DNA from 2 places in the Trinickia sp. genome. Region 2 is predicted to be linked to the other one. Evidence: predicted binding sites of a transcription regulator. Region 2 holds the regulator's gene; the other holds the start of a gene.
The links. The regulator HrcA, encoded in region 2, represses chaperone genes, less so after heat shock. The targets are predictions, from matches to a motif close to TTAGCACTCNNNNNNNNNGAGTGCTAA.
Positions count from the first base shown of each region.

Region 1: the regulator HrcA is predicted to act here: its motif matches at 2,162-2,188, upstream of rpoH (RNA polymerase sigma factor RpoH).

Region 1 is NZ_JBMRBK010000037.1:49,828-57,100, forward strand. Features, by position in the region: gene nagE (N-acetylglucosamine-specific PTS transporter subunit IIBC) at 1-1,063, shown strand, start outside; gene rpoH (RNA polymerase sigma factor RpoH) at 1,168-2,103, opposite strand; gene ACO1XS_RS10200 (acyloxyacyl hydrolase) at 2,462-3,046, shown strand; gene ACO1XS_RS10205 (nuclear transport factor 2 family protein) at 3,090-3,473, shown strand; gene leuA (2-isopropylmalate synthase) at 3,517-5,172, opposite strand; gene ybiB (DNA-binding protein YbiB) at 5,521-6,489, opposite strand; gene ACO1XS_RS10220 (fumarylacetoacetate hydrolase family protein) at 6,630-7,273, shown strand, end outside.
Region 2 is NZ_JBMRBK010000020.1:152,547-159,819, forward strand. Features, by position in the region: gene ACO1XS_RS04125 (RNA-binding S4 domain-containing protein) at 488-895, opposite strand; gene hemH (ferrochelatase) at 1,011-2,078, opposite strand; gene hrcA (heat-inducible transcriptional repressor HrcA) at 2,261-3,280, opposite strand; gene ACO1XS_RS04140 (NAD kinase) at 3,468-4,385, shown strand; gene recN (DNA repair protein RecN) at 4,473-6,140, shown strand; gene glnE (bifunctional [glutamate--ammonia ligase]-adenylyl-L-tyrosine phosphorylase/[glutamate--ammonia-ligase] adenylyltransferase) at 6,193-7,273, opposite strand, start outside.

The DNA of each region.
Region 1 (7,273 bases), on a different contig from region 2:
TCCCACCGCGGGCGGCTTCATGACGGGCTTTTTCCCGATCATGATGTTCGGCCTGCCGGCGGCGTGCCTGGCCATGCTGCACGAAGCGCCGAAGGAGCGCCGCGCGATGGTGGGTGGCCTGCTGTTTTCGATGGCGCTGACATCGTTTCTGACCGGCGTGACGGAACCCGTTGAGTTCAGCTTCATGTTCCTCGCACCGGTGCTCTATGTGATCCACGCGTTGCTCACCGGCCTTTCGCTCGCGATCTGTCAGGCGCTAGGCATCCATCTGGGCTTCACGTTCTCCGCCGGCGCGATCGACTACGTACTGAACTACGGGTTGTCGACGAAAGGCTGGCTCGCGATTCCGATCGGACTCGTCTATGCGGCGGTCTACTACGGGCTGTTCCGGTTCTTCATCCGCAAGTTCAACATGGCCACACCGGGCCGCGAACCCGCGACGACCGACGCCCAGATCGAATCGTTCGGGGCTGGCGGTTATGTGGCGCCGACGGCGGGCGCCGCCGCGCCGCGTGCCGTGCGCTACATCGCTGCGCTCGGCGGTGCTTCGAACCTGACGCTCGTCGACGCCTGCACCACGCGCCTGCGTCTTTCAGTGGTCGATGCGGAAAAAATTTCGGAGCCGCAGTTGAAGGCCATCGGCGCACGCGGCGTACTCAAGCGCGACGCGCGCAACGTGCAGGTCGTCATCGGGCCGGAAGCCGACATGATCGCCGACGAAATCCGTGCGGCCATGGCTGGTCCGGCAGGGCAGGCCGCGCCGGCCGCTGCCGGCGCCGAGCAAGGACCGAGCGGACCGCTCGATCCCGATCCGATGCGCTGGCTCGCCGTTTTCGGCGGTGCGACGAACGTCGCGGCACTCGATGCCGTGGCGGCCACGCGGTTGCGCGTAGTCGTACGCGATCCGGGCGCCGTCGATCGCCAGCGGCTCGGCGAGCTCGATGTTGCCTGGGTATCGGCCGATACGTTCCACATCGTCTGCGGCACTGCCGCGCAGCGCTACGCCAGGCAACTGGCCACGCGCCTCCCGCCGACGGCGGGCGTCTCGCCACAGCCCGTCTGAGGCCGATGCGCGCCTGAACTCGGTTCAGGCAATGAAAAAGAGCGGCCAGGGTGACCTGATGCCGCTCTTTCTTTTAGTCCGCCGAACGGGCGGGCCGACGAGACTCAAGCGTACGCGGCCAGCGCGTTGCGCATCTTTTTCATCGCACTCGCTTCGATCTGACGAATCCGCTCGGCCGACACACCGAACTCGGCGGCGAGTTCATGCAGCGTCGAGCCTCCCGATCCGTCATCGTCGACGTTGAGCCACCGCGCTTCGATGATGCGGCGACTGCGTGCGTCGAGCGAATCGAGCGCTTCGGCGATGCCGTCCGTTTGCAGCTTGTCGCGTTGACGGGCGGCCAGCACAGCCGTCGGCTCGCTGTGCGCGTCCGCCAGATAGGCGATCGGCGCGTACGACTCCTCGCCGTCTTCGACGTGTCCTTCGAGCGCGATGTCTCCACCGGAGAGCCGCGTTTCCATCTCGGTGACTTCTTCGCGCTTGACGTTCAGTTCTTTCGCGAGGCCTTCGATCTCGTCGGGCGAGAACGCTTGCAGCCCTTGCTTGTGGCTGCGCAGATTGAAGAACAGCTTGCGTTGAGCCTTCGTCGTCGCGACTTTCACCATGCGCCAGTTGCGCAGGATGTATTCGTGGATCTCCGCTTTGATCCAGTGGATCGCGTACGACACCAGGCGCACGTTTTGCTCGGGATCGAACCGTTTGACCGCCTTCATCAGCCCGATGTTGCCTTCCTGGATGAGATCCGCATGCGGCAGACCGTAGCCGAGATAATTGCGTGCGATCGATACGACGAGACGCAGGTGCGACAGCACGAGCTGACGCGCGGCATCGAGGTTGTTGTGCAGGCGATATTCAGTGGCGAACCGGCGCTCTTGCTCCGCCGTCAGCATCGGAATGCGGTTGACAGCCTGGATGTACGCGTCGATGTTGCCCAGTTGGCCGGGCAGCATCGACGTTGGCGCGAGCGTCAGAGCACCTGCCGAAGCGGCCATGGCGGACGCCGGGGCGAGAGGGCTCGGAAGGGTCATTGCGTTGCTCACGTAGGAAACTCCTTGAAATCGGACTACCGCTCAGTCACAAGTACGACTCCGGGGGATATTAGCACTCCCGGAAGCCGAGTGCTAAGTGTTGGAGTCTCAAATGGCGCCGGAAGTTCCGTGAAGCTATCGATTCCGTTGAATCGATAGGTAATTCTACTCCTATTGGTCGCGGACGGGCCGCGAAGGGGGAAAGCGAGCAGGAATTGGGGCTTGACTCGAACTGAAGCATCCCCTTTTTCCGAGATTGTGTATTGCGCGAGACGATACGACGCGCGGAAAAACCATACCGTAAGATAGACGCGCTTCGGGCCGCATGGCGCGTGGTAGTGGCCCGATCATCAACGAGCCCCTTCGGAGTATGCGAATGAAAAAGAAGAACCGGATCCGGCAACGTCCCTCGAGCGTTTTCGTCATAGCGGCACTGGCGGCGGCCACAATGCTTGCCGCAGCACCGGGTCTCGCGCGGGCCGATACTTTCGGCGTGCAGCTCGGAGGAGGATTTGGCGAACACGATGTCAACAAGCTCGACCTGGGCCTCGTCTGGGACCCGGGCATCAACTGGTGGGAGATGGGCGGCTGGCATTTTTCTCTCGTCGGCGAAGCCCATGTGGACTATTGGCACCCGGGCAACGGAACGTCGCGTCATGACGTCTACACATTCGGTGTACAGCCCATGGTCCGCTTCATCAAAAGCGCCGGCGCCGTCCGCCCCTTCATCGAGGCGGGCGCGGGTGTGCGCGGGCTCTCACGTGTGACGATCAAGGATGGGTACTCGATGGGCACGGCCTTTCAGTTCACCGAGATCGTCGGCGTCGGCGCGCAATTCGGCGGCCACCAGCAGTACCAGGCCGGCTTTCGATTTCAACATGTTTCGAATGCCGGTATCAAAGAGCCGAATCCTGGTATAAATTTCAGCCAGCTATATCTGCAATACAACTTCTGACGCGAATGTCCCGTGCGGCATTCGGGTGCATGGGAGCTGAGCGATGGCGGCAAAGATGATCGAAGCGATTCGCGTACTCGAGCGGGACCGGTTTCGCGCAATGGTCGACGGCGACGTGCCGATGCTCAACGAGTTGCTGTCCGAGAACGTGAGCTTCGTTCATACCAACGGCAAGCGCGAGACGAAGCAGCAATTCATCGACGCCATCTCCGCGGGCCGACGGCGCTACCGGCAAATCGAAGTGCAATCGCAAGACGTGTTGCCCGTCGGCAGCGAGACCTGTGTGGTGACGGGACGCGCGCTGATCGAAATGGAAGCGAACAACGGCGCCTTGCTCTATCCGATCGCCTATACGGCCATTCAGGCGCAAGAAGACGGCCAATGGCGTCTCGTGGCGTGGCACGCGACGCGCTGCGCGCTCGAATGACGCGTCAGCGCGCGCGCGTTCCCTTACCGGCAGCGTATTCGTCTCACGCTGCGGCCTGACGCTCGTCGTCGCTCCACTCGAACCTGTTCACCGCGCTGATGAGCGCGTCCACCGCGGCCGTCGCGGCATCGGCATGCACGCCGACGCCGAAACGCAGCGGCGCGCTGCCCGCACGACAGCCGACGAACGCGGCCCAGCCGCCGTCGGCCGTGCGTGCAGTCTCGTAGGAGCAGACATCGATCGGGCAGGCGGCCTCGGCGCTGAGCGCGCATGCCACCGCTTCGACGAGTGCATCGCCTTGCGCATGCGCCGGGTCCTCGCCTATACGGGCCACTTCGCGACGCTGCCAGCGCACCGTGGCGGCGTCGGTGCGCGTGGCCGGTCCCCGCACGCCGAGATATTCGCGGGCGAACCGTTCGCAGATCGCTTCGCCCGTGACTTCGACGCCGGATTCGTCGGCGATTTGCTGCACGACATGACTGAATTCGATTTGCAGGCGGCGCGGTGGCGCAAAGCCGAGCCCGCGCTCGAGCAGGAATGTCGAGCCGCCTTTGCCCGATTGGCTGTTCACGCGTATGACCGCATCGTAGCTGCGACCGAGGTCCGCCGGATCGATGGGCAGGTAGGGCACTTCCCAAACCGCCTCGGCCGATCGCCGCGCGAAGCCTTTGCGAATCGCATCCTGGTGCGAGCCGGAAAATGCTGTGAAGACGAGATCGCCGGCGTAGGGGTGGCGCGGATGGACGGGTATTGCGTTGCAACGCTCCACGACGCGGCGCACCGCGTCGATATCGGAGAAATCGAGGCCCGGATCGATGCCTTGCGTATAAAGGTTCAGCGCAAGCGTCACGAGATCGACGTTGCCCGTGCGCTCGCCGTTGCCGAACAGGCACCCTTCGATGCGCTCGGCTCCCGCGAGCAACGCCAGCTCGGCCGCTGCGACTGCCGTGCCGCGATCGTTGTGCGGATGCACCGAGAGCACGATGCTGTCGCGCCAGGCAAGGTTGCGATCCATCCATTCGATCTGGTCGGCGAACACATTGGGCGTGGCGGCTTCGACCGTGGCCGGAAGATTCAGGATCATCTTGTGCTCGCGCGTCGGCGCCCAGGTTTGCGCGACAGCGTCACAGACTTCACGCGCGAAGGCGAGCTCGGTCATGCTGAACGTCTCGGGCGAGTATTGAAACGTCCACCGCGTGCCGGGCCGTCGTTGCGCCTCTTCCTTGATGAGCCGTGTGCCCTCGACGGCGAGCGCTTTGACGTCTTCCTTCGAAGCATCGAACACGATGCGCCTGAACGAGGGGCAGATCGCGTTGTACAGATGGACGATGGCGCGTGGGGCGCCTTCGAGCGCTTCGAATGTGCGCGCGATGAGATCGGCGCGTGACTGCACGAGGACTTCGATCGTCACGCCCTCAGGAATCCGCTGCTCGTCGATCAGCCTGCGTACGAAGTCGAAGTCCGTTTGCGATGCCGACGGGAAGCCGACCTCGATCTCCTTGAACCCGATAGCAATGAGCATCTCGAAGAACTCGAGCTTCTGCTCGATCGTCATCGGGTCGATCAGCGACTGATTGCCGTCGCGAAGATCGGTACTCATCCAGATCGGCGCGGACTCGATCGTCCGGCTCGGCCACTTGCGCGTGGCGAGGCGAACAGGCTGAAACGGTCGGTACTTCCCGGCGGGATTGCGGAGCATGGCGAACCTCGTTCGTTGCGTCGTCTGCGAAACGCGAGGCAGGCTCGGCGGCTGGCCAGCCGTGCCGGGGCGCACAACGCGCCGGCGCATTTCGCGATTCGCCCGAACGGTATTCGGCCGAATGCTGACGACTACGGTTTGTAGGGAACTGCGGTTTGGGCGAAACGGAACTGCGGGAACTGCAGGAGGACCGCGCAAACGACACGCGGCGCTACGGCTGGCTTACGCTAGTCGTAGCGATAGAGGCCGCGCTAGTCGGCCGGAGGTAATTCGGAGGGTGTTCGAAATGGAACGCATGAAGCGCACTGTATGTCAGCGACGGCGACGCTGTCAACCGTCGCCGTTCGGCTAATCCTGCCGCGCGACCCTTACGATCGTCTCCACCTGGCGCGCGAGCGTCGGCGGCACGGGCTGCCGGCCGTCCAGCACGGCCTGGGTCCACGCCGCGGTCGTGTCCGCATCGCGCGATTCGGGCAGAGCGGCCGGTTGCGCTTCGGAGGAACTGCGCTCGGCCGCGACGAGCGTTTCGGCCACGCCGTCGTGCAGCCAGTCGATCTGGACTTGGCGGCGCGTGTCAGCTACAGCCTCGCCCTCGGTGCCGCGTGCGAGCAACGCTCCGCCCACGGCGGCTGCCGGATGGCCGGCGAAGAGTTCGGCGAGGCTCTCGCGATACTCCGGATGCGTATAGTTGACGAGCCGCAGGCCCGGAGACGAAAACGGCTGCAGGATTTTCACGAGCGTATGCGTCGAATTGCGCACGCCCATGATCCGGCGCAGCGCCAAAAGCCGCGCGAGCTTCGGCGCCAGTACCTCGATCGGCGCGAAGGCGAGCGCGCGGCTGGCCAATTGGGCCTCGATCTCGGGATGGGACTTGGCCGGCGCGATCCCCAGCCTCGCGAAAATCTCTGCGCTCGTCACCCGCCCGGCATCCTCGCTCACGCCGTGCACGAGCGTCGGTACGCCCTCGCGCGCAAGCAGCAGCGCGAGCAGCGGCACCAGGTTGGGCTGCTTGCGCGCGCCGTTGTAGCTCGGAATGGACACGGGCCGGCTCTCACCGCCCGGCACGCGCAGTAACGCGAACGACGCTTGCGCGGCCGCGAGCATGGCGGCGAGTTCCGCAGCCGTCTCGCCTTTGAGCCGGTAGGCGAGCATCACCGCGCCGAGCTCGATATCCGAGACGCGGCCATCGAGCATCGCGCTATACAACGCGTGCGTGTCTTCCGGCGAGAGCGCGCGGGCTCCGTTCGGACCGCGTCCGATTTCCTTGATGAAACGGGCGCAGGCAAAGGTGCCCGGCGAGGCGGCGGATTCAGTCATGACAGGAAGCGGGTGCGACGAGAACCCGTCGAAGTAAGTAGGCTGTGCAACATCATTGAGTACCGCATTCGCCGCGATCTTGCAAGCCGTGGCACCTGCACGCGCGTTAAACTCTTTTCTTTCATTGCAGGGAGAGGGGAATGGATTATGTGTTTGCTCCGGCGCCCACCGTCTCGGTGCCGGTCGCGGAAACGACCGCCGCTGCGGGCACCGGCCGGCGCTTCCCCGTGCGCCGCATCTATTGCGTCGGACGCAATTACGAGGCGCACGCGCGCGAAATGGGCCATGACCCGGACCGCGAGCCGCCGTTCTTTTTCTCGAAGCCGGCCGACGCGGTCCTGAACGTGGCGCCGGGCGCAACGGGCGAATTTCCGTATCCGTCGTGCTCGACCAATGTCCATTACGAAATGGAGCTCGTCGTTGCGATCGGCAAGGCCGGTCGGGACATTCCCGTCGAGCGCGCGCTCGAGCACGTCTACGGCTATGCGCTCGGGCTCGACATGACGCGGCGCGATCTCCAGGCCGAAGCGAAAAAACTGGGACGGCCCTGGGAGACCGCAAAAGGCTTCGATCATTCGGCGCCGATCGGCCCGATCCACCCCGTCGCCCGAGTTGGCCACATCGATCGGGGCGCCATCTGGCTCGAGGTGAACGGCACCGAGAAACAGCGCTCCGACGTATCGCAATTGATCTGGTCGACACCGGAAACGATCGCTTATTTGTCGACGTTGTTCGAGTTGAACGCCGGCGATCTGATCTTTACGGGGACACCCGAAGGCGTGGG
Region 2 (7,273 bases):
TCGCGCGCCGGCTCGCTCGGGTGTGTGTCACCGCGCCGCCGGAGCGCTGTTTGTTGCGGAAAAGCAACTCCACGCTCACGCATCCCGGCGCAAATGGGGGCGCCATATGGCGTTTCAAGAGGCAAACGCGGCTTTTTCGCACCGGTCCCGTGCATGGGAAACGAACGGTAACACTGGTTACGGCACCAGTACCGAAACCGCATTGAGCACCATTCTGGTTTGCCCTACACTGGTTTTCGTCTAGGTGTTTTTCCGTGCAAGGCCCGCGACCCGCGAGCACTGCATGGCGCCCGGCAGCATCGTTTCGAACCGCTTTTCGTGTCCGTGCCCGCTCATCTCCATTGGGGGAGTACCGTGAAACTGACCTTTGCAATTGCGGTGGTCGCGCTGGTACTCGTCGCGGGGACCACGACCATCTGCATCTCCGGCGCCGTCACCGACAGAACGACGGAATATGGTGCCGTCCATGCCACTTTCGAGCAACTTTTCAATCCCCACCTGAAAGTTTGTCGATGACGCGCCTGTCGCGCTTCGTCGGCCGCCCGTGCAGCGTGGCTGCCGGCTCGCGATAGGTACGGCGCCGTTGCTCCTCGGCCGCGCGCTTCGCGCGGCTTTCCGGCGTTTCCTCGTAAAGCGTCTGTGCCACAGCGGCCGGCCCGCGCACCTCGCATACACCCACCACGCGGACTTCCCAGCTGAGCCGGTCGATTTCTATCACGACCAGATCGCCCACCCGGACTTCCTTGGCTGGCTTCACGGTCGCGCCGCCAATTCGCACGCGGCCCTTGTCCACTGCGTCAGCCGCCACGGACCGCGTCTTGAAAAAGCGCGCGGCCCAGAGCCATTTGTCGATGCGCAGGCGCGCACCCGGTTCCGTCGAAATCTTGAAGTTCATGGCAATCGCTGAAATGGGCTCGGGGCGCGCACCGCGTCCGTACGCTTGCGCGCAACGATCCTGCCCGCCGCCCGCAAGTGCGCGCACGCCGGTGCGCTTTGGAAGCGCCGCGTGGTCATGCGAGCGCGCCGGCCGCGGCTGGCGCCTGCGCCGGCCAGCCTTGAAGCTGCTGCGCGACGATTTCGCCCAGCGCGGCAATCCAGGCCGGTGCGGCGTTCAGGCATGGAATGCGATGAAATTCCTTGCCGCCGGCATGCAGAAATTCGTCGCGGACCTCGATCCCGATTTCCTCGATCGTTTCCAGGCAATCGGCCGTAAAGCCCGGACAGAAGACATCGGCCCGGCGCACGCCGCCCGCCCCGAGTTCGCGCAGGGTCGGCGCGGTGTAGGGCTGCAGCCACTGCGCGCGGCCGAACCGCGACTGGAACGTGACGAGGCATTCGGTGGCCGTCAATCCGAGCGCCGTCGTCAGCATTGCCGCCGTCTGCTGGCATTGGCCATGGTAGGGATCGCCCAGATCGAGCGTCCGCTTGGGCACGCCGTGGAAACTGAGAATCAGTTTGTCGCCCGAGGCGAAATTCGGGGTGCCATGGACAGCCCAGTACGCCCGCACCTGCTCGGCCAGCGCGCCGATATAGGCCGGATGATCCGCATAGTGCCGCACGGTGCGGATTTCGAGCTGATTGCGCATGCGCCCGAGCGCCGCGAATGCGGCGTCGAACGCGGTCGCCGTGGTCGACGACGAATATTGCGGATACATCGGCATCAACAACACGCGCTCGGCGCCCGCCAGCTTCAACTGGTTGAGCATCGCACCGATGCCCGGCGTGCCGTAGCGCATCGCATACTCGACGATCACTGGATAGTCGTTCGCATGCAGCAGCGTACGCAGCGTTTCGACCTGCTTTTCGGTGTGGACGCGCAGCGGCGAGCCTTCCTGCATCCAGACGGACGCGTACTTTCGGGCCGACGAGCGGCCCCGGAACGGCAGGATCAATGCGCGTAACACCGGCTGCCAGACGAGCGCCGGGATTTCCACGACGCGCGGATCCGACAGGAATTGCGCGAGATACCGGCGCACCGCGCGTGGCGTCGGGGCATCGGGCGTGCCGAGATTGATCAGCAGCACGGCGACGCGATGAGACGTGGCAGGCTGCGACGGCAGCTCGAGATCGAAGCGCATGGGCAATCGTAGCAAGGCTTGAGCGGCGCGGCACAAGCTCGGTTCACGTGAAGGGCATTATAGCGAGCCGCCCGTGCTGCCCGACATTCGGCCATCCGGCCAATGGCGGGGCTTTGCCCGCACCGTGCATCATTCGCCCATGGCCCGCCGGCGACCTACCGGTGCCGACGCCGCGCCAAAGTCTAGTGCTGACTGAGCGCGGTCGACAGCAATCGCGCGGTGATGTCGACGATCGGGATCACACGGCTGTAGGCCATGCGCGTCGGCCCGATGACACCGAGCGTGCCGACGATCGTCCCATTGACCTCGTAAGGCGCCGTCACGACGCTCATTTGCTCGATCGGGACGAGATTCGATTCGCCACCGATGAATATCTGGACGCCCTGCGCATGACTCGACACATCCAGCAATTGCAGGAGGCTCGTCTTTTGGTCGAATACGTCGAAAAGCTTGCGCAGCCGCGCCATGTCGGACGAAAGGTCCGCCACTTCGAGCAGATTGCGCTCGCCCGAGATCAGCACCGTTTCGCCGGTGTCGGATTCGTCCGTGCTCGCGGTCACCGCCGCGTGCATGAGCGCCGTCATGTCGCCGCGCAGTTCGTCGATTTCCTCGCGCAGCCGCCGGCGGACCTCGTCGAACGAGAGCCCCGCAAAGTGCGCATTGATGTAATTCGACGCTTCAGTGAGTTGCGAGGGGGAATATTCGCGCCGCGTCGCCATGATGCGGTTTTGGACATCGCCCTCGGGCGTCACGATGATCAGCAAAATGCGCTTGTCGGACAGCCGCATGAATTCGACCTGCTTGAACACGTGGCTGCGACGCGGCGTCAGCACGACGCCGGCAAATTGCGACAGGTTCGACAGCACGCTGGCCGCCGCCGCGACGACTTTTTGCGGCTCGCCGGGCTGCAGCGTCCGTTTGACGGCCCGTGTGACGGCTTCCTCGTCCGCGACGGATTCGACCGTCAGCATCGTATCGACGAACAAACGGTAGCCGCGCGGCGTCGGGATCCGGCCCGCCGACGTATGCGGACTGGCCACGAGCCCCATCTCCTCGAGGTCCGACATCACGTTGCGGATCGTCGCCGGACTCAATTCGAGCCCGGAATAGCGCGACAACGTGCGCGAGCCGACCGGCTGACCTTCCGCGATATAGCGTTCGATCAGGGTTTTCAACAAGGTTTGTGCGCGTGGTTCTAGCATGACGCAAAATTTTAGCCAATCGCCGATGGTCCCCGGGCCGCCTGGGGGCGTTCGGGTTGCCGCACGGCGGGTCCCGGCGCGCGGCCCGCCCTTCATCGGCACGTCATCATTCTAGCGACAAATCAATATTGCGGGACCGGGTGGAACAACGGTTCTTTTAGGACCCCAGCTATGGTGTAATGCCGGCATGAATATTGGCACCCAGTTCAAGACCGTTGCGCTCGTCGGGCGCAGCAACACGCCCGGCATCGGCGAGCCGCTGGCGGCGCTCGCCGCTTGCATCGCGCAGCGGGGCTTCGAAGTGGTATTCGAAGCCGAGACCGCGCGCGATATCGGCATCGGCGGCTATCCGTCCCTCACGCCGGCCGAAATCGGCGCGCGGGCCGATGTCGCGGTGGTGCTGGGCGGCGACGGCACGATGCTCGGCATCGGCCGCCAGCTTGCGCCCTATCGTACGCCCCTCATCGGCGTCAATCAGGGGCGGCTCGGGTTCATCACCGATATCCCCGTCTCCGAGATGCAACAGCGCGTGCCGCAGATGCTCGCGGGCAGTTTCGAGCGCGAGGAGCGCACGCTGCTCGAAGCGCGCATCATGCGCGCGGGCGAGCCGATCTATCACGCGCTCGCGTTCAACGATGTGGTGGTCAACCGCAGCGGTTTTTCCGGCATGGCGGAGCTGCGCGTGCTCGTCGACGGGCGCTTCATGTACAACCAGCGCTCGGATGGCCTCATCGTCGCCACGCCGACGGGTTCGACCGCGTATGCGCTGTCCTCGCAGGGCCCCATTCTTCATCCGCAGCTGCGCGGTCTCGTGCTCGTGCCGATCGCTCCGCACGCGCTGTCGAATCGCCCGATCGTCGTGCCGGACGAATGCAAGCTCGGCATCCAGATCATCGGCGGACGCGACGTCAACGTGAATTTCGACATGCAATCGTTTACCGCGCTCGAGCTCAACGACACGATCGAAGTGCGGCGCTCGCGTCACACCGTGCCGTTTCTGCATCCCGTCGGCTATAGCTATTACGCGACGCTGCGGCAAAAGCTCCATTGGAACGAGCATCCGTCCGGCGGCGAGGAACCGGACAACGCGACAGGGCCGCTCTAGACGAGGCGCGCCGACGGACCACGGCGCCCGAGCGGCCTCAGCCGTCGGCAACCCATACGAGAACACGACGTCAACCTCACCATTCCCATGCTCCGCCACCTCTCGATACGCGACTTCGTCATCGTCGCCGCGCTCGACCTGGAATTCGACCGCGGCTTTACTGTTTTTTCGGGTGAAACCGGCGCCGGCAAATCGATCCTCATCGACGCACTCGCATTGACGCTGGGCGCACGCGCGGACGCCGACGTCGTGCGCACCGGCACGAGCCGCGCCGATATCACGGCGGAGTTCAGCGCCACGGCGGAGGTCGAACGCTGGCTCGACGACCAGGCGCTCGCGCGGCCCGAGCCCGACGCAGCGGGCGGCGCGGTCATGCTGCGACGCGTCGTCGATGCCAACGGGCGTTCACGCGCGTTCATCAACGGCACGCCCGCCACGCTCGCGCAATTACGCGAGCTCGGCGAACGGCTCGTCGATATCCACGGGCAGCATGCCCATCAGTTATTGATGCGCCCCGATGCGCAACGCACGCTTTTCGATACCCATGCGGGCCTCACGGCGTCTGCCGCCACGGTGGCAAGCGCGCACCGAAGCTGGCGCGATGCGCAACATGCGCTCGAGCTCGCTCGAACGCGCGATCGCGAGCTGCAGCTCGAGCGCGAGCGCCTCGCATGGCAGCTTGCCGAGCTCGACAAGCTCTCACCGCAAGCCGGGGAATGGGAAGAAATCTCCGCCGAGCACCGTCGGCTCGCGCACTCCGCAAATCTGATCGAAGGCGTGCGCGGCGCCGTCGATGCGCTGTCGGAGGCGGACAATGCCATGCTCGGCCGGCTCGGCTCGATCGTCTCGAAACTGCGCGATCTGGCCGATATCGATCCGGCGCTCGGCGACACGCTCGCCTCGCTCGAGCCCGCCGAAATTCAATTGCGCGAGGCCGTTTATTCGCTGACCCACTATGCGCAAAAGCTCGAGCTCGATCCGGATCGGCTCGCGCAGGTCGAAGCCCGGCTCGATGCGCTGCACTCGCTCGCCCGCAAGTTCCGGTTGCAACCGGAAACGCTGCCGGCCGAGCACGAGGCACGCCGCGCGCAATTGGCCGCGCTCGACGCCGCGGCGGATCTCGATACGCTGACAGCGGCCGTCGCCACGGCGCATGAAGCCTACCTGCGCGAGGCGAAGCAGCTCTCGAAAGCACGTGCGAAGGCGGCGAAAGCATTGAGCGCCGCGGTCACGGCGGGCATGCAGGAGCTGTCCATGGCCGGCGGCAGCTTCGAAGTCGCGCTCGTCCCGCTCGCCGAAGGCGGTGCGCACGGTCTCGAACAGATCGAATTTCGCGTGGCAGGCCACGCAGGGGTGCCGCCCAGGCCGCTCGCCAAAGTCGCCTCGGGCGGCGAACTCGCGCGTATCAGCCTGGCATTGGCGGTGATCGCCAGCGCCGCGAGCCCGACGCCGACACTGATTTTCGACGAAGTCGATACGGGCATCGGCGGCGGCGTGGCGGAAGTCGTCGGCCGGCTGCTGCATCAACTGGGCCGCGATCGGCAGGTGCTCTGCGTGACGCATTTGCCGCAGGTCGCGGCGCGCGGGGATCACCACTTCCAGGTCGCCAAAGCCGGTACGGCGGACGGCGGCACGATGTCCACCGTGACGCAGCTCGACCGTACGAGCCGGATAGAGGAAGTGGCGCGCATGCTGGGCGGCCTCGAAATCACGGCCACCACGCGCCGCCACGCCAAGGAGATGCTCGCGGCTTAGGGACCGCCGGCTCGCGGCCCGCGGCTCCGCCCGCTGGCGCCGGTGCAAGCCCTCACCCAAACACCCGCTGCCACAACCGCAGCACGGCATCGCGTTCGGCGGCGATTTGCGCGGCCGGTACACGCGCCTTCTCCATGCCATCGAGCCGCAAGCGGTGCTGCAGTTTGCGATAAGCGCGGTAAGCGCCGCCTACGGTCTCCGCCTCTTCCGGCTGCATGAGCCCATAGCGTGCTACTTCGCGCAGCAGCGCGATGTTGCCGGTATTGAGAATGAGCTCGGGGTCGCGCGCGGCGTGCAGCAAGACCCAGTATTGGACGATGAATTCGATATCGACCATGCCGCCTCGATCGTGCTTGAGATCGAAGAGGTCGCTGCGGTTCGGATGGCCGGCTGCGACGCGCTCGCGCATCGCGACGATTTCCGTCGCAAGCGGCCCCGCCTCGCGCGGCATCGTGAGCACCTGTTTGCGGATCGCCTCGAACTCGGTCCCGATCTGCGCATCGCCCGCGCAAAACCGTGCGCGCGTCAAGGCCTGGTGCTCCCAAACCCACGCCGTATTGGCTGCATCGCCCTCGCGCAATTGGTAACGCCGGAACGCATCGAGATCGGTGATCAGCAAGCCCGATTCGCCGTTCGGCCGCAACCGCAAATCGACGTCGAACAACGTGCCGGCTCCCGTCGCCGTCGTGAGCCACGTGATGAGACGCCGCGTAAAAGTGGCATAGATTTCGGCGGCCGCTTCGTCCGGGTCGTCATACAGAAAGATCAGATCGAGATCCGAGGCATAGCCGAGTTCCTTGCCGCCGAGCTTGCCGTAAGCGATCACGGCAAACCGCGGCGATTCGCGGTGACGTTTGGGCAGTTGGCGCCACACCGCTTCGATCGTCACGTCGAGCACCGAATCGGCGAGCTCCGACAGCCGGTCGCTGACCTGCTCGACGCTGAGCTTGCCGGCCAGATCGATCAGCAAGATGCGGAACACCTCCGCTTGGTGGGCGTGCCGCAGAAGGTCCATCTGATGCTCGACGCCATCCGCCGCGGCCAGCCGGGTGCGCAGCGAAGCCTTGAACCCGGTCCAATCGAACGGGCTCGCGATCGCTTCGTCGTCGAGCAGTTCGTCGAGCAACTGCGGA